One region of the Cellulomonas sp. ATA003 genome, then DNA from elsewhere that is predicted to be linked to it. Evidence: riboswitches for the same ligand, from Rfam matches in the RefSeq annotation. Region 1 holds a riboswitch; each other region holds the start of a gene.
What was found. A riboswitch is a leader RNA that binds a small molecule or an ion and turns the genes downstream of it on or off. The one in region 1 is predicted to bind cyclic di-GMP.

Region 1 (7,607 bases):
GACCGTCGTCCCGCGGTGCGGGCCCCGCCCCGCCGCACCCGTCCCCCGTCGCGCCGCCCGGCGCGCACCCGCGACCACCGAGGAGCCGCATCACCCATGGCGCGCCGCACCGCCACCCCGCCCCGGCCGACGAGGACTTCACCGAGCACGTCGTCGACATCGACGTCTCGGAGGAGATGCGCGGGTCGTTCCTCGAGTACGCGTACTCGGTCATCTACACCCGCGCCCTGCCCGACGCCCGCGACGGGCTCAAGCCCGTGCAGCGCCGCATCGTCTACGGCATGGCGGACATGGGTCTGCGTCCCGACCGCGCGCACGTGAAGTCCGCGCGCGTCGTCGGCGAGGTCATGGGCAAGCTGCACCCGCACGGGGACGCGTCGATCTACGACGCGCTCGTGCGGCTCGCGCAGCCGTGGGCGCTGCGGGTGCCGCTGGTGGACGGCCACGGCAACTTCGGCTCGCTCGACGACGGCCCGGCGGCGGCCCGCTACACCGAGGCGCGGATGGCCCCGGCGGCGCTAGCGCTGACCGCCGGGCTCGACGAGGACGTCGTCGACTTCGTCCCGAACTACGACAACCGGCTCACCCAGCCCGCGGTTCTGCCCGCCGCGTTCCCGAACCTGCTGGTCAACGGCGCGTCCGGCATCGCGGTCGGCATGGCGACGAACATGGCCCCGCACAACCTCGTCGAGGTGGTCGCGGCGGCGCGCCACCTGGTCGCGCACCCGGACGCCACGCTCGAGGACCTCATGCGCCTCGTCCCCGGCCCGGACCTGCCGACCGGCGGCAAGATCGTCGGGCTCGACGGCGTCCGTGACGCGTACCGCACCGGTCGTGGGGCGTTCCGCACCCGGGCGACGACCCGGATCGAGAGCGTCACGCCCAAGCGCAAGGGCATCGTCGTCAGCGAGCTGCCCTACATGGTCGGCCCGGAGAAGGTGATCGAGAAGATCAAGGAGGGAGTGCAGGCCAAGAAGCTCGCCGGGATCAGCGACGTCATCGACCTCACCGACCGCTCGAACGGGCTGCGGCTGGTCATCGAGATCAAGACGGGGTTCAACCCCGAGGCCGTGCTGGAGCAGCTGTACCGCTACACGCCGCTCGAGGAGTCCTTCAACATCAACAACGTCGCCCTGGTCGACGGCCAGCCGCGCACGCTCGGTCTCGTCGAGCTGCTGCGCGTGTGGGTGGACCACCGCCTCGACGTCGTGCGCCGCCGGAGCACCTTCCGCCTCGGCCGACGCCGCGACCGGCTGCACCTGGTCGAGGGCCTGCTCCTCGCGATCGCGGACATCGACGAGGTCATCCAGGTGATCCGCACCTCCGACGACCCCGACACCGCCCGGACCCGGCTGCGTGAGGTCTTCGACCTGTCCGAGACGCAGGCCGAGTACATCCTCGAGCTGCGCCTGCGGCGCCTGACGAAGTTCTCCCGGATCGAGCTGGAGAAGGAGAGCGCCGAGCTCGCCGAGGAGATCGCGGCGCTGCAGGCCCTGCTCGACGACGAGGCGCTGCTGCGTGGCGCCGTGTCCGACGAGATGGCCGAGGTCGCCCGAGCGCACGGGACCCCCGCCGGACGATCCTGCTCGACTCCGCCGGCGGTGGGCCGGTCGCGACCGGCCGCAGCGCGACCCCGCTTGAGATCGAGGACACCCCGTGCTGGGTGCTGCTCTCGGCGACCGGGCTGCTCGCCCGCACGACCGACGACGCCCGCCCGTCCCGCGAGGGCAGCCGGCACCGCCACGACGTCCTGCGCGCGACGGTCCCCGCCACCACCCGGGGCGAGGTCGCCGCGGTGACGTCGCGCGGCCGGCTCGTCCGGGTCCCGGTGCTCGACCTGCCGTCGCTGCCCGCGACCGACGCCGCGCCGAGCCTGTCCGGCGGCGTGCCGGTCGGCGAGCTCGTCGCGCTGGAGCCGGGCGAGACCCTCGTGTCGCTCACCTCCCTCGACCCGGCCGCACCGACCCTCGCGCTCGGGACCGCGGCGGGGGTCGTCAAGCGCGTCGCCCCGGGGGACGTCCCGGCCAATCGCGACGCGTGGGAGGTCATCGCGCTGCGGGACGGCGACCGCGTCGTGGGCGCCGCCCCGGCGTCCGACGGCGACGAGCTCGTGCTCATCAGCTCCGACGCGTCGCTGCTGCACTTCGCGGCGTCCGCGGTCCGTCCGCAGGGCCGGTCCGCCGGGGGCATGGCCGGGATGAAGCTCACCCCGGGCCAGCAGGTCGTCTACTTCGGGGCGGTGTCCCCCGCGACCGCCGAGGACGACGACGCCGGGCTCGCCGTGGTCACGATCGCCGGGTCCTCGTCGGCGCTCCCAGGGACCGAGGTGGGCAGCGCGAAGACGACGCCGTTCGCCGTCTACCCCGGCAAGGGCCGGGCCACCGGCGGCGTGCGTGCGCACCGGTTCCTCAAGGGCGAGGACTCCCTCGTCCTGGCATGGGTCGGGCCCACACCGCCGCGCGCGACCGGCTCGGCCGGGCAGCCGGTCGACCTGCCGCCGGTGGACCCCCGCCGGGACGGCTCCGGCGTCGTCCTGCCCGCGCCGGTGCACGCGGTCGGGTAGGGACCGGTCGCCCGCGCGCGACGGCCGACCGCCCGTGGGCGCGTCGGCCGTCGCGCCGGGAGCGGGTCAGAGCTCGACGGTGTACATCACCGAGCCGTGCCGCACCTCGTACCCGAGCCGCTCGTAGAGGCCGTGCGCGCCCGAGGGGTTCTCGGTGTCGACGTCGAGCTCGGCGTACTCGATGCCGTCGGCGCGGAACGCGGCCATCGAGGCCGCGAGCAGCGCGGGCGCGAGGCGACGGCCGCGGTACGCGCGCCGGACCCCGAGGATCTCGGTGTACCCGCTCGTGTACCCCACCACGGACCAGTCCTGCTCGTAGCGGCCGCTCATGGCGTACGCGGCGACCACCGGGGCGCCGTCGACCGGCTCGGCGGTGTCGTCGACGACCGCGAAGCTCCACGCGGGCGCGAACTTCGCCCGGCCCGTCGTCCAGCTCTCCGGGGTGGCCGGCTCGCTGCCCCAGTGGTCGCGGAAGGCGTCGTTGTGCGCGACGCGGACGGCGTCGTCGAGCTCGGGCGACCACGGCGCGACCCGTAGGCCGGCGTCCAGCTCGACGACCGGTGGCGGGGTGGACAGGTCGCGGCGCATCGTGCGGTACCAGCGGCGCGGCTCGAGACCCGCCGCTGCGAGCAGCCGGCGGTGGGCGTCCGCGTCCTCGTCGGCGTAGGCGGCCAGCCGCGCCGGGAGGTCCTTGCCGGACTCGGCCAGCTTCTGCCGACCGCGGCCGAGCTGCCAGGCGAGCAGCGCGCGCCCCACCCCGCGCCCACGCCACCCCGGGTGCACCCCGCCGTCCAGGAAGCGCGCACCGTCGTGGTGTCGCCCGGGCGCACCTCGACCGTCCCGTAGGCCCGCAGGACGCCGTCGGCGTCGCGGCCACCGAGGGAGTCGCGGGCCATGTCCTTCCAGTCGCCGTCCCACTTCTCGCCGACCTCGTCGGGGTCCGTCCGGTACGGCGGCTGGTCGGCCTCCTCCATCGCGGCGATCAGGGCGTGCAGGTCCCCGGCGTCGGAGCGCTCGAGCGGCCGCCACCGCAGGCCCAGGTCGTCCGGCGGCTCGGTGAGGCTCGCCGGCGGCTGGGCACGCTCGGCGATCGGGCGCAGCACCGGGGCAGGCGGGGACTGGGTCGCAGTGTCGGTCATGCCCGGCACGCTATCGACCGTCCCCGCCGGGCCGCGAACCGAATTCCCGTCGCGGTCCCGGCGCCCCGGCGTGCTCAGACGTCGATGCGGCTCGAGTCCACCTGGTGCGCACCCGCGACGATGAAGTCCTTGCGCGGTGCGACGTCGGTCCCCATGAGCAGCTCGAAGACCTTCTCGGCGGCCTCGGCATGCTCCATGCGCACCCGCCGCAGCGTGCGGTGACGCGGGTCCATGGTCGTCTCCGCGAGCTGGTCGGCGTCCATCTCCCCCAGGCCCTTGTAGCGCTGGATGTCCTCCTTGTAGCGCCGGCCGGACCGCTCGAGCTTCTTCAACGTCGCGGTGAGCTCGGCCTCGGAGTACGTGTAGATGTACTCGTTCTTGCGCGACCCCGCGCCGATGACCTCGACCCGGTGCAGCGGGGGCACCGCGGCGTACACCCGCCCGGCGTCGACGAGCGGACGCATGTACCGGAAGAACAGCGTGAGCAGCAGCGTGCGGATGTGGGCGCCGTCGACGTCGGCGTCCGTCATCAGCACGATCTTCCCGTAGCGCGCGGCCTCGAGCTCGAACGACCGCCCCGACCCTGCGCCGATCACCTGGATGATCGCGGCGCACTCGGCGTTCTTCAGCATGTCCGTGATGGACGCCTTCTGGACGTTGAGGATCTTGCCGCGGATCGGCAGCAGCGCCTGGAAGTCCGAGCTGCGGGCCAGCTTGGCGGTCCCGAGCGCGCTGTCGCCCTCGACGATGAACAGCTCGCTGCGGCTGACGTCGGCGCTGCGGCAGTCCGCGAGCTTGGCGGGCAGGGACGACGACTCGAGCGCGTTCTTGCGCCGGGAGATCTCCTTCTGCTTGCGGGCGCTCATCCGCGCCCGCATCTCGGCGACCACCTTGTCCAGCAGCAGGCTCGCCTGCGCCTTCTCGTCCCGCTTGGTGGAGGTGAGCAGCCCCCCGAGCTCGGTGTCGACGACCTTGGCCACGATGCCCCGCACGGGCGCGGTCCCGAGGACCTCCTTGGTCTGGCCCTCGAACTGCGGCTCGGCGAGCCGGACGGTCAGCACGGCGGTCAGCCCGGCCAGGACGTCGTCCTTCTCGATGCGCTCGTTGTCCTTCGTGGACACCTTGAGCCGGCGCGCGTTCGCGTCGACCGCCTTGCGCACGGTGCGCAGCAGCCCGGCCTCGAAGCCCGCCAGGTGGGCCCCACCCTTCGGCGTCGCGATGACGTTGACGAACGTGCGCAGCTCGGTCTCGTACCCGGTGCCCCACCGCAGTGCGATGTCGACCTCGCACTCGCGGGTGACCTCGCGCGGGGTGAGGTGCCCGCGCTCGTCCAGCACGGGGACCGTCTCGGTGAACGAGCCCGTCCCGGTCAGCTTCCAGGTGTCGGTCACCGGTGCGTCCGGGGCGAGGAACTCCACGAAGTCGCGGGTCCCGCCGTGGTGGACGAAGGACTCCTCGTGCGGGCCGTCCGCACCGGGGGTGCCCGGCAGGCGGCGCTCGTCGCGCACGGTGATCGCCAACCCGGGGACGAGGAACGTCGTCTGGCGGGCGCGGGTGACGAGCTCGTCGTAGGAGAACACCGCGGTCTTGGGGAAGACCTGCCGGTCGGCCCAGTAGCGCACCCGGGTGCCGGTGCGCGCCTTGGGCACCTTGCCCACGACGGCGAGCTCGGAGTTGTCCACGAACGGCGTGAACGGGGCGTCGGGCCGGGGGCCGGCGACGCCGTCGTCGAACACCCCGGGCTCCCCGCGGTGGAAGGTCATCCGGTGCGTCCTGCCGCCACGGTCGACCTCGACGTCGAGACGGGCGGAGAGCGCGTTGACGACGCTCGAGCCCACGCCGTGCAGACCGCCGGAGGCGGCGTAGGAGCCGCCGCCGAACTTGCCGCCGGCGTGGAGCTTGGTGAACACGACCTCGACGCCGCTGAGGCCGGTCTTGGGCTCCGCGTCGACCGGGATCCCGCGGCCGTCGTCGCGGACCTCGACGGACTGGTCCTCGTGCAGGATCACGTCGATGATCGAGCAGTGCCCGGCGAGCGCCTCGTCGACGGAGTTGTCGATGATCTCCCACAGGCAGTGCATGAGCCCGCGGGAGTCGGTCGAGCCGATGTACATCCCGGGACGCTTGCGCACCGCCTCCAGGCCCTCGAGGACGGAGAGGTGCCGGGCGGTGTAGCTGGACTCAGCGGAGGCGGTCGACACGAGGCCCCAGCCTAATCGCTGGCGTCACCGCACCGTGGCGGGGCGGGCGCGGCGCGCCGGTCCGGGCGGTGGCGCCGGTCCGGCACAGGACCGGTCGGGTGGACCGGGCTTCGCGGTGAGCGAATACGGGGGTCCTGACGGCATGCTCACGGGCAGCGGGTGGTTACATGTTCTTGTGACTGCAACGACGACGACCGAACCCCTGACCGCGGCAGACCGTTGCGACCGCTGCAACGCCCAGGCCTATGTCCGCGTGGTGATGCCGAGCGGCGAGCTGCTGTTCTGCGCCCACCACGCCCGAGAGCACGCCCCGAAGTTCACGGCCCTGGCCACCCACGTCCAGGACGAGACCGACCGGCTCCTCGCGGAGCACGGCGCCGGCGCCGGGGCGGTCCGCTGACGCGGACCGGTAGCGGACGGGTCGACGACCCGCACCAGCCAGCACGACATGAGGGCCCGACCGGATGGTCGGGCCCTCATGTCGTTGTCGGGCCGACGTGTCGTGCGGCCCTCGTGTCGTGCAGGTCGGTCAGCGCAGGGGGACGGTGAGCGCCGGACCGGTCTCAGCGCACCTGTGCCGGCACGAAGCCGAGCAGGCCGCCCGACGCCGACGCGAACGTCTGCCGGCTGAGGAGCCGCTCGAGCGCGGAACCGGCCTCCGGTCGCTGCGGACCGGTCGGCGACATCGTCAGGTGCGCACCGCGCTCGCCTGCGGGGACGTCGCCCCGGGCCGCGTCGGTCCGCGGGAGGATGGGGTCGGACATGGGGTCTGCTCCTGTCGTTCGGTGGCCCGGCTGACCGTAGGGGTCCCGTGGCTTTGCGTCCCCGCCTCTCGACGGGTTTGCCCTTCTCGCTGACACCGCAGAACGTATCGCACGAATCGGGCATGTCCACCCCGTGCGGGGCCATTTCACCCGCTCGCCGAGGCGGGTCCGCGCCTCGGCGGGACCGTGCCGCCGGTCGCGCCCGTCGCGCCCGGTCACGGGCGCGACGGGCACGGGCGCACGGGCGCGCGGGCGCACGGGGGCCGCACGGCCGCACGGGGTATCCTCACGGCGGATTTCACCCGCGCGAACGGGTGCTGACATCCCCCGTTCACACCGGCGCGTGATAATGGCCATCGTGCCCGTCAGCCGACGCCGGCCGGAGAGGACTTCATCGTGGCGACGTACCTGTGCCTGGACGGACCGCTCGAGGGGCGCGCCCTGCGCTGGCGCCGACTCCCCCGGCGGGGCCGTCCGGTGACGGTGGCTCTGGTCGACGTCGGGCACGGCGTGCTCGAGGTCGAGTACCGCGTGCAGCGCCCGGCCGGCCGCTCGCGCCCCGGCGACCTCCGGTTCGTCCGCGCGCGCGACGCCTGGCACACCCCGCGGTGGCGCGCACGCACGCGGCGCCGTCTCGCGCTCTGACCGACGACCCCGGCCGGCCGCCCGTCCCGTGCGCGGGTGTCCCCGCCACGCCCGCACCGGCCCTCCCCGGCCCGGTACGCCACGAGACGACCGTGGGCCGCGCACCGGCCTCGGCTGAGGCGGTACGCGGCCCACGGCGACGTCGGCGTCCGGCGTCAGTCCAGGTAGTCCCGCAGGACCTGCGAGCGGCTCGGGTGCCGCAGCTTCGACATGGTCTTGGACTCGATCTGACGGATCCGCTCGCGCGTGACCCCGTAGACCTTCCCGATCTCGTCCAGGGTCTTCGGCTGGCCGT
Region 2 (7,607 bases), 860 kb from region 1:
CCGGCTGGGCATGGGACCCGGACACCACCGCGGCGGTCACGGTCAGCATCGCAGCCGGCGGGAAGACGACCCAGGTCAAGGCGAACACTCAGCGAGCCGACGTCGCGCGCGTCTACTCCGCAGCCGGCACCGCTCGTGGCTTCTCCACCGTGGTCCCCGCGACAGCCGGCACGCACGACGTCTGCGTCACCGCAGGGAACGTCGGGGCCGGCAGCAAGAAGGCCTTCGCGTGCCGGACGGTCTCCGTGGGATCGCGGCCGGCGACGGCAAAGACAACGGTGGCCGCGCCCTCGACCAGCACGAGGCCGAACGGCAGCAACACCGGCGTCCCCGCAGGGGTGAGCCTGAAGCGGCACGACGGTGACCTCGTGATCACGAAGGCGGGCACCGTCATCTCGGGCTTGGACATCCGTGGGTTCGTCGATGTGCGAGCACCGAAGGTGACGATCAAGAACTCGATCATCCGTGGCCGGACACCGGATGGTTCCATCGCCTTGGTCGCGGTCAGGTCGAACGCGTACAGCCTGACGATCGAGGACAGCGAGTTGGCTCCGGTGAAGGCCTCGCCTTACATCGACGGGCTGCACGGCATGAACATCACCGCCCGCCGGCTCGACATCTCGAACGTCATCGACTCGGTCCACATCTACGGGAACAACGTCCTCGTCGAGGACTCCTGGCTGCACGACAACGCACATTTCACGAAGGACCCGAGGTGGGGCGGGAAGCCCAGTCACGATGACAGCGTGCAGATCCAACGAGGCTCGAACGTGACGCTGCGCGGCAACAGCATCAGCGGCGCGTACAACGCCGCCCTCATGGTGACGCAGGACAGCGGAGCTGTCGCCAACCTCACCGTGGCGGGCAACTGGCTCGACGGCGGTGCCTGCGTGGCGAACATCAAGAAGATGAAGTCCGCACCGACGAAGGTTCTGCTCACCGACAACGTCTTCGGTCGAAACGCCCGCTACCCGAACTGCGGCGTCAAGGTGCCGGCTACGTATCCGCTGACCATGCAGCGGAACGTGTTCGACAACGGCAAGTCGGTGCCACGCACGGCCTGAGCCGCCGTAGCCGCGTGCGACGACACCTCGCACTTCGTGTGGCTGAGGCTCGCGGCCGCTGGTGGGGAGCCGGGTCTTCCGGCTTCCCCACCAGTGATGCGTCTATGCCGCGCCGGTGGGTCATCTTCAACTTCCGGTCGCGCTCCTCTGGGGCGCGGCCTTGTCCTATTGTCAGAATGTCGCCCCGAGGTCCGGTGCGTGCCGGTGAAGTCACGCCTTCGGTGAACAGGTCCGAGACGGACGCGCGGATGGAGCGTGATGTCCTGGCCCTTGGCCGTCACCTGGACCGCACATTCATTGCCGACCCGCTGCGTGTGTGCGCCGACGTCCACGGGTTCATGGTGAGCGACGCGGCCGAGCCGCGGCTCACTGTCCTGCCCGGTGCTCCCTGTACGGGCTGTCTCCCACGTCTCCCTCTTGAGCCAACTTGTGGCAATCGTCGTACTGCCGCGTGCGCCTGTCGGTGCGACCGCTGCAACCGCCCCATGACGTCGTCGAGCGCGGATTCCGCATTCACGTGTTCGCGTGCCCGGCGGACCAGTCGCTCGCCGCATGCGCCGCACCTTCGCGCCGCACTCGCTCCCGGACCCAGCCGCCTGGTGACGGCCGTCGTCAAGTTGAGTTTCGGCGCGTTGGGCTCTTCCCAACAACGCCGGGACCGGCACGGTGAGTGGTCGAGGTCAACGGTCACTACGTCGCTGCCGCGCCTGCCGACGACGGTTGCGGGTACCAGGCGCTCCTCCGGTCGACCTTGCCCTCGACGAGGGTCGCCGCTGCATGCCGCTCGACGGCCACACTGACAGCGTCTTCGGACGTGTGCGCTCGCAACACTGCGATCGTCAAGCTGGGTTAGACGCCCGGGCACCATCAGCGTCGCGCACACCGACGCAAGCGTGGGGGGCGCCACCGACGTGCTCGGGTTCGTGGTGCGGGACGCTACGGCGCAGCCCGCACCAGTGGTCAACATCCACCGGCACCGACGCCCGACAACGAGCCGACTGAGACACCGCGGAGTCGCGCCGGCCACCGAGCCGGCACCTGGTCCCGCTCTCGCCCCAACTGGATCCGGGCCGCTGAAAGAAGCCGGGTGCGCACACCCCGGACGCCCGGCCGGGCGCTCTGCGCCGCCACGATCCCTCGTCGTACGCGGGGGACCCGGCGAGTGCCGCATGACTCGCCGTACACCCCGTCGTGCACCCCTCAGAGCCGGGCCTCCACCGCCGATGGGATCGGCGTCCACGAAAAGGCAAACCTGTCGCGAGGCAGGGACGCAAAGCCATGGGACCCACGCGGTCCGCCAGGCCACCGAACGATGGAGATCTCCCGTGCTGCACCCCACGGCCAGCCCCACGAACCCTGCGCGGCGAAAGCTGCCCCCGCGACGAGAGCGGCGCATTGCGCGATCCATCGCCTGCGCCTGCCTGGCCTGGGTCACGCTTGCCGGGCCGCTGACGACCTCCGCCACCGCACTGGCGACAGGTGCCGTGACGACCACCGCGGTCCCGTCGGCCGCCGTGACGAGCAGCTACGTCCGCAACGTCTACCAGCATCTCTTCGAGCGTGCTCCCGACGACGGCGGGCTGGCGACATGGACGACGGCGCTCCGCCAGGGGGTGCCTCGTGTGGCCGTCGCGAACGCCATAACCTCGAGCACCGAGTACCGCACGGGCCTCGTGACGGACGCATACCGTTCGTATCTCGGCCGCACCCTGACCGCGTCGGCCTGACACACTGGCTCGCACAGATGCACGCCGGCACGACCATCCAGGCGATGGAAGCCGGCTTCGTCGCCTCCGAGGAGTACTACCACCGGGCCGGCGGGACCGACAGCGCCTGGGTCCTCCGGCTCTACCGCGACGTGCTCGGCCGCACCCCCGGTGACGCCGAGGTCCGCGGCTGGACGGATGCGCTGCGCCGTGGAGCATCGCCCGGCGCGGTCGCGACGGGCTTCCTGCTCTCCACGGAGCACCTCGGGACGGCCATCGATGTGCACTACCAGGCTCTCCTCGGCCGGCCCAGCGATCCCGTTGGGCGCGCTCACTGGGTGGGCGCCATCCAGCAGGGCACGCGACTCGAAGTGGTCATCGGCGGGATCGTCTCCAGCGCCGAGTACTACGGAGCAGCGACTCGGTCTGCTCCGAGCACGTCGGTGGAGGCATCGGCCTCAACGTCGCCCGTCACTGCCCCACCCGCTGCGAAAACCGCACCAGCCTCTGCAGTGGTTACACCGCCCCTCCACGTCCCCGCGCCGCCACCACGGACCGCTGGGCCGCCAGCTCGGCCCGGCGCGAACAACACGGGTGTGCCTGCGGGGACCACGCTCAAGGTCCACCACGGGGACCTGCACGTCACCACGCCCGGCGCCGTCATCGACGCGATGGACGTCCGGGGGCTGGTCTACATCAAGGCGCAGGACGTCACCATCAGCCGCTCCATCATCCGCGGTCGCCCCGTGACCTCGAGCACCTCGCTCATCAACAACAACCTCGGCGCCTACCGCTTCACCGTTCAGGACAGCGAGCTCTACGCCGCCGACCCCACTCCCTGGATCAACGGCATCACCGGCGCGAACTTCACCGTCAAGCGCTCCAACATCCACAACGTCATCGACCAGATCCACATCACCGGAGACAACGTCACCGTCGAGTCCTCCTGGCTCCACGACAACCTCCACTTCACCAACGACCCCCAGCACCCCAACGGCAGCCACGACGACAACGTCCAGGTCCAGGGCGGCCGCAACATCACCCTCACCGGCAACACCATGACCGACGCCACCAACGCCGCCCTGCAGATCACCCAGGACCGCGCCCCCGTCGCCAACCTCGCCTACACCAAGAACTGGGCAGACAACGGCGGCTGCACCCTCAACATCGCCGAGAAGACCCGCGGCCCCCTCCAGGGCATCGCCATCACCGACAACACCTTCGGCACCACCACCAAGTTCAACTGCGCCATCCTCTACCCGGCCACCTCACCCATCGCCTTCGCCCGCAACCTCTACACCGACGCCCGCCCGATCAAGATGATCAAGCGCTGACGTCGCAGCCCGGGGGCGTCCGGCGTCCTCGCCGCGCACGACCATCAGTTCTGCGTCGTCCAACCCGCTCGCGACCGGGGATTGGCGAAGCGGAAGTCCCGACCACAGCTCGACACCGCAGAAGGGCCGGGCACGCTCAGCGAGCGTGCCCGGCCCTTCCGCCGTACCAGGGTGCGTCTGTGCTCAGTACGCCCCGGACCCCGCGAACACCGCGCGACCCGTCTTCCACAGGATCATGAGGTCCATCGTGACCGACCAGTTGTCGACGTACCGCAGGTCGAGGCGCACCGCCTCGTCCCAGCTCAGGTCGGAGCGGCCGCTGACCTGCCACAGGCCGGTGAGGCCCGGCTTCACGTGCAGCCGACGCTGGACCATGTCGGGGTACGCCTCCACCTCGGCGACCAGCGGCGGGCGCGGACCGACGAGGGACATGTCGCCGCGCACGACGTTGAACAGCTGCGGCAGCTCGTCGATGGAGTACCGGCGCAGGAGGCGGCCGACCGGCGTGACGCGCGGGTCCTGACGCATCTTGAACAGCAGGCCCTGGCCCTCGTTGTCCTTGAGCAGCTGGTCCCGGCGCGCGTCGGCGTCGAGGTACATGCTGCGCAGCTTCCAGATGGTGAACGTCGAGCCGTCGACGCCGACCCGGGTCTGCTTGTAGAACGCGGGCCCCTCGGACGTCAGCTTCACCGCGAGGGCGGCCGCGCCGATCAGCGGGGACAGCACCAGCAGGCCCAGGGACGCGGCGGTCCGGTCGAGGACCGTCTTGGCGACGAGGCGGCGGCGCGGCGCGCCGATCTCGACCTCGAGCAGCGACAGGCCGGCGGTGGGCCGCACCGACAGGCGCGGGCCGGTGACCTCGACGAGGTCCGGGGCCACGACGAGCTGCGCCGGGGTGCGACCCAGCGCCCAGGACAGCCGGCGCAGGGCGCTGCCGCTGAGGTAGTGGCCGGCGACGATGACGACGTCGATCGCGTTGTCCACCACGACCTGGGGGAGGTCGGAGATGGCGCCCATGACGGGGTGCCCGCCCATCGGCACCGCGTTGTCGAGCGACGGCAGGCACACGCCGGTGACCTGGTAGCCGTGGTGGGGTGCGATCGAGAGCTCGCCGACGACCTGCTCGACGGCGCTCGGCTCGCCCACCACGAGGGTGCGCATCATGGCCTCGCCGGCGCTGCGCCGGTGGTGCAGGTGGTGGCGGTGCCCGTAGCGGGCGAGGCTCGCGGTGGCCACGAGCGCGGGGACCCCGGCGAACACGACGGTCCGCGGGATATCGACCTCGAAGCTGAAGGCGGCTGCCATGAGGGCGATCCCGACCAGGGCACCGCCGCGCAGCACGGCTTGGAACTCGGCCGGACCGTCACCCATGTTGTCCGCGTCGTAGCCGCGGAACACGGCGACCATGAGCACGAAGAAGAGCGCACCGACGAGCGCCCACGCGGTCGCGGCCGCAGGAGCACCGGTCAGCGGGACGAGGAGGGCGGCGCCCACCAGGGCCGCGACGAGACCGTCGAGCAGGACCGTGCTGCGGACGTAGCCGCGCGCCACGATCTTCCACCGACGCTCGTTGACCTCGGGCGGGAGCTGGTTCCCCTCGGTGGGACGAGGGTCGAACGGCTGGGCCGACGCCCAGGATCGGCGGACGCCTGCGGCACGACCTCTGCGGTCGCCCGAAGAGTCGATCCACTCGACATCCCGGCCTACGGTCAACGTCACGACGGTTCCCTACCCTCAATCGTCTTCGTTGGATTCGTGCGAGCGTATCGGGGGCTTCCCGACCGTGGGTGTCACAGGAGCGAGTTTTCACCCACACCCACGGGTGTGACAGGTGAACTTCACCCGTACGAACCCCTCACGCCCTCGGCGCGACCCGCGTGTGCAACACCAGCTGCGCCTGCTGAAGTCCCTGTGTGACCAGCATCTCCACGGCGTCCGCGGCGGCGTCGACCAGCCACGGCAGTTCCTTGCGCTCCGCGGCGCCGAAGTCCTTCAGCACGTAGTCCGCGGCGTCCATCCGCCCGGGCGGGCGCCCGACGCCCACCCGGACCCGGACGTAGTCCTTCGTGCCGAGCGCCTTGGAGATGTCGCGCAGCCCGTTGTGGCCACCCTCGCCACCGCCCTTCTTGAGCCGGACGTCCGCGAACGGGATGTCGAGCTCGTCGTGCACGACGACGACCTGCTCGGGTGCCAGCCCGAAGTACTGGACGAGGCCGGCGACCGGGCCGCCGGACACGTTCATGTACGTCGACGGCTTCGCCAGGACCACGCGGGGACCGGGCGCACCACCGGGCAGCACACCGAGCCGCGCCTCGGCGGTCGCGGCCCGCGCCCCGCCGATCGACCGGCTCGAGAACCCGGCACTCGAAGCGCGCCGCGAGCTCGTCGAGCACCATCTGACCGACGTTGTGCCGGTTGCCCGCGTACGCCGGCCCGGGATTGCCCAGCCCGACGACGAGCCACAGTCCGTCGGTCATCTCACTCCTCGTACTGGTCGGTCGGGGCGCTGGTCGGTCGGGGGCGCTGATCGGCCGGGGGCGCTGATCGGTCGGCGGCGCTGGCCGGCCGGAGAGCGCTGGTCGGCCGGAGAGCCCGAGGCGCCGGGCCCATCACGCGGCAGCGCCCGGTACCGGGTGCCGGTCCGGGCGCTGCGCGCTCAGGCGGTCCGAGCCGCCGGGATGCCGTGCGCGATCAGGACGCGCTGTCCGCCGCGGCGGCGGAGGCAGCGGCCTGCTCGGCGGCGACCTCGGCGTCGGCGGCGTCGTCCTCGGCCGAGCCACGCGGCTCGGACACGGTGACGATGACGGTCTCCGGCGCGAGCGCGAGCGTGGCGTCGCCCGGGAGCGTGAGCTCGCCGGCGGTGACCTGGGCGCCGTCGGTCAGGCCCTCGACCGAGACCTCCACGTACTCCGGCAGGTTGGTCGCGTCGGCCTCGAGGCTGACCTGCTGCGTCTCGACGACGTGGATCGTGCCCGGGGCGGACTCGCCGGTGATGTGCACGGGCACCTCGACGGAGACCTTCTCGCCGCGGTTCACGACGAGCAGGTCGACGTGCTCGATGCCCTCGTTTCGCATGGGGTCACGCTGCACGTCCTTGGCGAGCGCGAGCTGCGTGGTGCCGTTCACCTCGATCTCGAACAGCGCGTTGGAGTGCTTCAGCGCGAGGAAGGTCTGGTGACCCGGGAGGGAGACGTGCACCGGGTCGGTGCCGTGCCCGTAGAGGACGGCGGGGATGAGGCCGGCGCGGCGGGTGCGACGGGCCGCGCCCTTGCCGAAGTCGGTGCGGACGGTGGCGACCAGCTTGGTCTCGGACACGGGGATCTCCTCGAGGGCGACGTGGTAATGACGGATGCGACGGCGGTGGCCTCGACGCGGGGCGCAGGACGGGCACGCGTGAGGGCGACCGCCAGGTCGATCACGGAGTCGTGGCCGGACGGGCGCGGTGCGCCGTGTGTCCAGCCCCGGCGGGCCACATCACCGCGATCGCGGTGCAGGGCCCGTCC
Region 3 (7,607 bases), 1.3 Mb from region 1:
GCTCGAGGCCGTCCGCATGGGGCGCGACATCCTGGCGCGGCGTACCCGCGTGGTCGCCTCGTGAGCACTGCAGACGGCGTGCGCCCCGTACGAGCCGAGGACGCGACGCAGAGCGTCAGGGTCCTGGCCGTCGACCGCCGCCTCTACGAGGACGGGGCGACCCGGGTCTTTGTCCGGCTGGTCGCCCGGTGGCAGCAGACGTCGGCACGCGTGGTGCTTTACCTCCTCCAGCGGCCGGCCGGTGCAGGTGTGACCCCGCCCGTCGGCGTGCGGCCGGTCTACCCGACGGCGACGCGTGAGCTGCGCCTGCGGTGGGCGCTGGTCTTGGGCTTCGTCCGCATGCTGGGGCACGCGCGACGGGCCGACGTGGTCATCGCGGGACGGGAAATCGGCTTCGGCCTGCTGCTCGCGCGGATCGCCACCCGGATAGTGCGGCGACCGTTCGTCGTGCTCGTCCAGTCCGACCCCGGTGCCGCCATGGAGCAGTACGAGAGCCGACGGCTGCACGGGTTGCTGCGGTGGTCAATTACGTCCGCCGACCAGGTCGTCTGCGTCTCGCCGGGCCTTGTCCCGTCGGTCGAGTACCTCGGGGTCCGCGCGGACCGGGTCTCGGTGGCGCTGAACGGGATCGACGTTGACGCCGTGACCACGGCCGCCCGCGCCGGCGTCCCGGCACTCGCTGCGGGCGAGGGTCCCCTGGTCGTCGCCGTGGGTCGCCTCACGCAGCAGAAGGGCTTCGACGTCCTCGTCGAGGCCCATGCCCGGGTGCTCGCCGCCGGCCTTCCGCACCGCCTCGTTATCCTGGGTGAAGGAGAGGAGCGTGCTGCACTAGAAGCCCTCGCGGCCGACCTCGGCGTGGCCGGCAGCGTGCACCTGCCCGGGTTCGTCGACAACCCGGTCGCCGTGATGGCGGCAGCCGACCTGTATTGCCTCCCGAGCCGGTGGGAGGGGTCACCCTCACGCTGGCCGAGGCCATGGTGGTCGGGGCGCCCACCATCGCGGCCGACTGCGTGTCCGGTCCGCGGCACCTTCTGGACGGGGGCGGTACGGGGACCTCGTGCCGGTGGACGACGTTGACGCGCTGGCGGACGCTGTCGCGGCGCACCTGCGGGCCCCAGGACGGCTGCGGGCCGCGATGCTCGAGGGTCAGGTGTGGGCTCGCGCCCATCTCGACGACAGCCGCACCGCGCAGGAGACGATGGGCGTCCTGACACAGGTGGCGCACGACCGTGGAGGGCGCGCGGCGCGGCTACGGTCCGGTCGACGCGGCTGAGCCGCCGCCCTATCCCCACCCGGGACAGGGTGGCTGCTGCACGCCCTGACGATCACACTGGGCGCCATGGACCTGCCAGTGATGCCCCCCGTCGCGCCGATGCTCGCCAAGTCGGTCGGGGCCATCCCGCCCGGCCAGGTCTACGAGCCCAAGTGGGACGGGTTCCGCGCCATCGTCTTCCGGGACGGCGACGAGGTGGAGATCGGCAGCCGCAACACCAAGCCGATCACGCGCTACTTCCCCGAGGTCGTCGACGCCGCGCTGGCGCAGCTGCCGGAGCGGTGCGTCGTCGACGGCGAGGTGGTCGTGGCCAACACCGCGGCGACCGGCCTGGACTTCGAGGCGCTGCTGCAGCGGATACACCCGGCGAAGTCCCGGGTGCAGCTCCTCGCCCTGGAGACGCCGGCCGTCCTCGTCGTGTTCGACCTGCTCGCGCTGGGCGACGAGGACCTCACGGCCCGCCCGTACACCGAGCGGCGCGCGCTCCTCGAGCAGCACGTCCCCGGCGGGGGACCCGGTGTCTACCTCACGCCCGCCACCGACGACCTCGAGGTCGCCCAGCGGTGGTTCGAGGTGTTCGAGGGTGCGGGCCTGGACGGCGTGGTCGCCAAGCGGGGGGACCTCACCTACCAGCCCGACAAGCGCGTGATGACGAAGATCAAGCACGAGCGCACGGTGGACTGCGTGGTCGCCGGCTACCGGACCCACAAGTCCGCCGACGACGCCGTCGGCTCGCTGCTCCTCGGCCTGTACGACGACGACGGCACGCTCGCCTCGGTCGGCGTCACCAGCGCCTTCACCATGGCTCGCCGCGCCGAGCTGTTCGCCGAGCTGCAGCCCTGGGTGACCGACGCGGCCGACCACCCGTGGACCGCGGCCGCGCAGGCGAGCGGCACCCGCACCCCGCGCGAGGCCGAGACCAGCCGGTGGAACAGCGGCAAGGACCTGAGCTTCACGCCGCTGCGTCCCGAACGCGTGGTCGAGGTCAAGTACGACCACATGGAGGGCGCTCGCTTCCGCCACACCGCCCAGTTCGTGCGGTGGCGCCCGGACCGCGACCCGGAGAGCTGCACCTACGCCCAGCTCGACGTGCCGGTGCGGTTCGACCTCGCGGACGTGCTCTCCGGCGGCTGACGGCCCACGATGGCGTCGTGGACACCTTCCGCCGCTCCGGTCTGACCTTCGACGTCCGCGACTCGGGCCCCGCCGACGGGCCCGTCGTCGTCTGCCTGCACGGCTTCCCCCAGGACGCCGGCGCCTACGACGCGCTGACGCCCCTGCTCACCGCCGAGGGCCTGCGGGTGCTCGCCCCGGACCAGCGGGGCTACTCTCCCGGCGCCCGGCCCGCGGGGCGCTCGCCGTACACGCTGCGCGAGACGGTCGACGACGTCGTCGCGCTGCTGGACGCCGCCGGGGTCGAGCGGGCGCACGTCGTCGGGCACGACTGGGGAGGCGCGGTCGCGTGGGCCTTCGCCGGCCGCCGCGCGGACCGGACGGCGTCGCTCACGGCGCTGTCGACCCCGCACCCGGCCGCCGCGGTCCACAGCCTGACGCGCAGCACCCAGGCGCTCCGCTCCTGGTACATGGCCGGCTTCCAGCTCCCGCGGCTGCCGGAGCGCCTCCTGCTCGCCGACGACGGTGCCCGGCTACGGCGTGCGCTCGTGACGTCCGGGCTCGAGGAGTCGCGAGCCGACCACTACACGCGTCGCATGCTCGAGCCGGGCGCCCTCACCGCCGCCCTGGCCTGGTACCGGGCCATCCCGCTGGGCCGCGGGTTCTCCGCGGGCGTCATCCGGGTCCCCACGACGCTCGTGCACGGACGGCGGGACCCGTTCTTCTCCCCCACCGCCGTCCGGGCGACCGGTCGCTACGTGCGGGGCCCGTTCCGCTCCGTCGGCGTCGACATCGGCCACTGGGTGCCCGAGCAGGTGCCCGAGCGGGTGGCCGAGGTGGTGCTGAGCGCCGTCCGGCGCGGGTAGCGGCCGGCCGACGAATAGGGCAGTCCGGTCGTCCGCGCAAGCAGCCCGGCCGACGGATCACCCGTTCGCCACTCAAGTTCACCCGATGCAGGCCGATGGGCTCTGTGTCCACGAAGGGGCAGACCCGTCGCGAGGCGGGGACGCAAAGCCATGGGACCCGCGGGGTCAGCCGGGCCACCGAACGACACTGGAGAACACTGTGCACCGAACTCACCATGCCCCCAGGGCGTCGAACCTCCGCACGCCGCTCGCGCGTCGCGTTGCTGCTGCCGTCGCCACGCTCGCCGTCACCGGCTCATTCATTGGAGGAGCAACGGCCGCGCAGGCCGCGCCGGCGGGGTCGCCGGTCGGCAATCTCGACCGGGTCACTCCGGTCACCGGTGGGCTCGAGGTCTTCGGCTGGGCCGCTGACCGCAACACGACCAAGCCGGTGACCGTCAAGGTCGCCGTCGCCGGCAGCACCCGCACCCTGACCACCGACGTCGCCCGCGCGGATGTCCCCCGCGCCTACCCCGATCTCGGCCCGCGCACCGGCTACAAGACGGTGGTGCCGCTACCCAAGGGCAGCCACGAGGTTTGCGTCACCGTGGTCAACGTCGGCCCTGGGGCGGACCGCACCTTCGCCTGCCGCACCGCCACCGTCACGTCCGGCACCGCGACCCCGGCACCCAAGCCGGCCCCGGCCCCCACCCCCACACCGGCCGTGTCGAGCTCGTCACGCACGCTGACGTGGGCCCCGCCGAAGCTCACCAACCCGACAACGATCACCGTCTCGAACACCAACCGCGACCTGATCCTCAAGGCCGGCCAGGACTACATCGTCAAGATGCCCAGCACCCCGCTCGAAGCCAAGGGCGGTCTGATCATCGGCGGCGGCCGCAACGTCGTCCTGATCGGCGGCGAGATCAAGATCAGCAAGAACAGCACCCACGGCAACGACGTCCGCGGCCTGTACCTCAAGGGGCAGTCCGGCACGATCCACGTCGAAGGCCTCAAGATCACCGGTGCCGCGCTGGCCGAAGGCATCAACCTCGACCAGCGCAACGGCGCCACCGTCCAGCTCCAGAACATCCGCGTCGACACCGTCCACGGCTCCGGCAGCGGCTTCCACGCCGACGTACTCCAGACCTGGGCCGGCCCCAAGGTCCTGCGCGTCGACGGCCTGACCGGCTACACCACATACCAGGGCTTCTTCCTCACCCCCCAGCAGTACGGGCCGCTGCCCGACCTGATGGACTTGCGGAACGTCAACCTTGTCGGCCAGGCCGGAAGCAAGTACCTCGCCTGGCGTGACGGCGGTGCCTGGCCGTTGAAGCTGCAGAACGTCTGGGCATCGACTTCCCAGATCAGCGTTCCGCGTACGCAATTCCTGCGCGGCGATTGGGCCAACGCTCAGTCGGGAGTGCCGACGAGTGGCGACATCGTGCCGTCCAGCATGGCTGGCACGCGCTACGCATCGCCGGGGTACACCGGCTGATCTTCGGCCAGGTGTCGCATAGGGCCCGCCGGCTGGGTGCGGTCACGAGGGAGGAGGCGGCGGTGCACTACTGCCCCTTCTCCCTCCGGCTCATCGTTCTCCCGTACCGTCGACCTCGAGCACAAATCACCCGCGGCTTACCCATTCAGCCCTTGCGCGAGTTCACTAGGTGAGGTATGTCACTTCGCTTGCTGGGCCGCAGGCTGTGCCCCTACGGTGTCACGAGTCCACAGGACACGCGGACCTGCACGACAGGGACGTGACGCCACGGGCCGTGCGTTCGCAGCAGGCCACCGAACGACACGGAGAACCACGTGCACCCCAGACGCTCGAGTCATGCCCGTAGCGGCCGACCGACTGCGCTGCCCGGGCTAGCCCGCCGCCTAGCCGTCGCCGCTGTGGCCGGTGCACTTCTCGTTACCGCGACTGCACCCGCGCAGGCCGCGCCGGCGGGGTCGCCGGTCGGCAATCTCGACCGGGTCACTCCGGTCACCGGTGGGCTCGAGGTCTTCGGCTGGGCCGCTGACCGCAACACGACCAAGCCGGTGACCGTCAAGGTCGCCGTCGCCGGCAGCACCCGCACCCTGACCACCGACGTCGCCCGCGCGGATGTCCCCCGCGCCTACCCCGATCTCGGCCCGCGCACCGGCTACAAGACGGTGGTGCCGCTACCCAAGGGCAGCCACGAGGTTTGCGTCACCGTGGTCAACGTCGGCCCTGGGGCGGACCGCACCTTCGCCTGCCGCACCGCCACCGTCACGTCCGGCACCGCGACCCCGGCACCCAAGCCGGCCCCGGCCCCCACCCCCACACCGGCCGTGTCGAGCTCGTCACGCACGCTGACGTGGGCCCCGCCGAAGCTCACCAACCCGACAACGATCACCGTCTCGAACACCAACCGCGACCTGATCCTCAAGGCCGGCCAGGACTACATCGTCAAGATGCCCAGCACCCCGCTCGAAGCCAAGGGCGGTCTGATCATCGGCGGCGGCCGCAACGTCGTCCTGATCGGCGGCGAGATCAAGATCAGCAAGAACAGCACCCACGGCAACGACGTCCGCGGCCTGTACCTCAAGGGGCAGTCCGGCACGATCCACGTCGAAGGCCTCAAGATCACCGGTGCCGCGCTGGCCGAAGGCATCAACCTCGACCAGCGCAACGGCGCCACCGTCCAGCTCCAGAACATCCGCGTCGACACCGTCCACGGCTCCGGCAGCGGCTTCCACGCCGACGTACTCCAGACCTGGGCCGGCCCCAAGGTCCTGCGCGTCGACGGCCTGACCGGCTACACCACATACCAGGGCTTCTTCCTCACCCCCCAGCAGTACGGGCCGCTGCCCGACCTGATGGACTTGCGGAACGTCAACCTTGTCGGCCAGGCCGGAAGCAAGTACCTCGCCTGGCGGAGCGGTACGTGGCCACTGACGACACAGAACGTCTGGGCATCGACGTCCCAGGGCAACGTCGCGCGCAGCCAGTTCTTGCGCGGCACATGGGACGGTGTCCAGTCCGGCAAGCCCGCTTCTGGAGACGTTGTGCCGTCTGACGTGGCGGGAACGAAGTACACGTCTCCGGGCTACAAGTGAGCGGCCCTCTGATCTCGGTCGTCATCCCCTCGTACCGTCGGCACGAGCGCCTGCCATCGCTCATCGAGGCCTACGTGGCGCAGTCCGCCGACCAGGTCGTCGTCGTGCTGGACGGCCCCCACCCCGGCGCCCGCGCCCAGCTGGAGGCGTTGGGTGTCTCAGAGCTGACGGTGCTCGAGCTCGCGACGAACTCGGGACTCGCGCTAGCCCGGATCGAAGGCCTCAAGGCCGTGACCGGCGACGTCGTCCTCATGGCCGACGACGATGTCATGCCAGGACCGGGCGTCGTCGACGCTCACCGGCGCTTTCACGCCGGGACACAGCGGGGGTGCTGCTTGGGTATATGCCCGTCGCGCAGCCTCCCGCGTGGGGCCGGGACGACGCACCCAGCCGCTTGTACGCCCGGGAGTACGACGGGGCGACCCGCCGATGGGAATCTGATCCGAGCACACTGCCTGCGGGCTTGTGGGGCGGGGCGGCGAGCATCAACGCCGCCCTGTACCGGGAAGCTGAGACGCTACGTCCCTCGATCCGCCTCGACTACAGCGAAGACCTCGACCTCGGCCTCCGGCTCGCCCAGCTGGGTGCAACTGCTCGCTTCGATCGCACAGTGGTGAGCAGCCATCTTCACCGCCGGGGATGGCACGCATTCGTCCGTGAGTCGCTCGCACGTGGGCGGTCGACGGCAGCTCTGGAACATCGCTGGTCCGACCAACCCGAGCTGATCCCGCGCCACGTACTCGCCTTGGTCGCCGGTCCCGCGCCGCTCGTTCGGCTGGCAGCTGTGGCCGCCCGCTTCCCGCAAGCTCTCACCACGGCGCCTCTCGGGGTCGCGTATCGCGCCGCGGGACTGCTCAATGCGAACCGCGTCCAGGAAATCGCCTGCCGACTCGTGCGACAGATGCTCGCTGTGCGCGCCTACCGCACCGCCCGCTGAGGCTTACGACCGCCGAGGCGGTCTAACCGTGACACGCCCTGGCACAGCGCCGGCTTCGCCCGCCGCTCACGCGTCACGGCCCCGCCGGGCGACTCGACGTCGGCCCATGGCGAACATCTGCACCCGTGCCGCCTTGCCCGCCAGCTCGCCGATCGACTTCGCCCCACGATCCATGGCTCGGACGGGTCGTGAGGCGCGTGCACGGACGCCAGCGGGCCATGTACCGCGCCGTCGCAGCCGTGGACTCCGGGCTCGCAAGCTCGCCAACACTTCCCGACCAGAGAGGCCCTCTGCGATCGCGTAGTGCAGCTCGTCGTCCTCCTCGAAGGGGAAGTCGCCCCATGCCCGCACCTCG

Region 2: it holds a riboswitch for cyclic di-GMP, as region 1 does, so the genes downstream of both, REH70_RS15665 (DUF4214 domain-containing protein) here and REH70_RS11365 (hypothetical protein) in region 1, are expected to answer to the same signal.
Region 3: it holds a riboswitch for cyclic di-GMP, as region 1 does, so the genes downstream of both, REH70_RS17890 (hypothetical protein) here and REH70_RS11365 (hypothetical protein) in region 1, are expected to answer to the same signal.

The regions. Positions count from the first base shown of each region.
Region 1 is NZ_CP133990.1:2,283,891-2,291,497, forward strand. Features, by position in the region: partial or broken gene REH70_RS11345 (DNA topoisomerase (ATP-hydrolyzing) subunit A) at 97-2,563, shown strand; gene REH70_RS11350 (GNAT family N-acetyltransferase) at 2,630-3,346, opposite strand; gene REH70_RS11355 (DNA topoisomerase IV subunit B) at 3,777-5,903, opposite strand; gene REH70_RS11360 (hypothetical protein) at 6,046-6,303, shown strand; gene REH70_RS11365 (hypothetical protein) at 6,467-6,667, opposite strand; cyclic di-GMP riboswitch class I at 6,685-6,759, opposite strand; gene REH70_RS11370 (hypothetical protein) at 7,064-7,312, shown strand; gene REH70_RS11375 (RNA polymerase sigma factor) at 7,468-7,607, opposite strand, start outside.
Region 2 is NZ_CP133990.1:3,144,028-3,151,634, forward strand. Features, by position in the region: gene REH70_RS15660 (right-handed parallel beta-helix repeat-containing protein) at 1-1,064, shown strand, start outside; cyclic di-GMP riboswitch class I at 2,300-2,374, shown strand; gene REH70_RS15665 (DUF4214 domain-containing protein) at 2,390-2,791, shown strand; gene REH70_RS15670 (DUF4214 domain-containing protein) at 2,836-4,104, shown strand; gene REH70_RS15675 (sugar transferase) at 4,288-5,823, opposite strand; partial or broken gene pth (aminoacyl-tRNA hydrolase) at 5,960-6,581, opposite strand; gene REH70_RS15685 (50S ribosomal protein L25/general stress protein Ctc) at 6,796-7,419, opposite strand.
Region 3 is NZ_CP133990.1:3,607,136-3,614,742, forward strand. Features, by position in the region: gene REH70_RS17870 (glycosyltransferase) at 61-1,077, shown strand; gene REH70_RS17875 (hypothetical protein) at 1,064-1,273, shown strand; gene REH70_RS17880 (ATP-dependent DNA ligase) at 1,340-2,407, shown strand; gene REH70_RS17885 (alpha/beta fold hydrolase) at 2,425-3,252, shown strand; cyclic di-GMP riboswitch class I at 3,360-3,434, shown strand; gene REH70_RS17890 (hypothetical protein) at 3,683-4,729, shown strand; gene REH70_RS17895 (hypothetical protein) at 5,128-6,315, shown strand; partial or broken gene REH70_RS20930 (glycosyltransferase family 2 protein) at 6,312-6,614, shown strand; gene REH70_RS17900 (hypothetical protein) at 6,710-7,252, shown strand; gene REH70_RS17905 (hypothetical protein) at 7,319-7,607, opposite strand, start outside.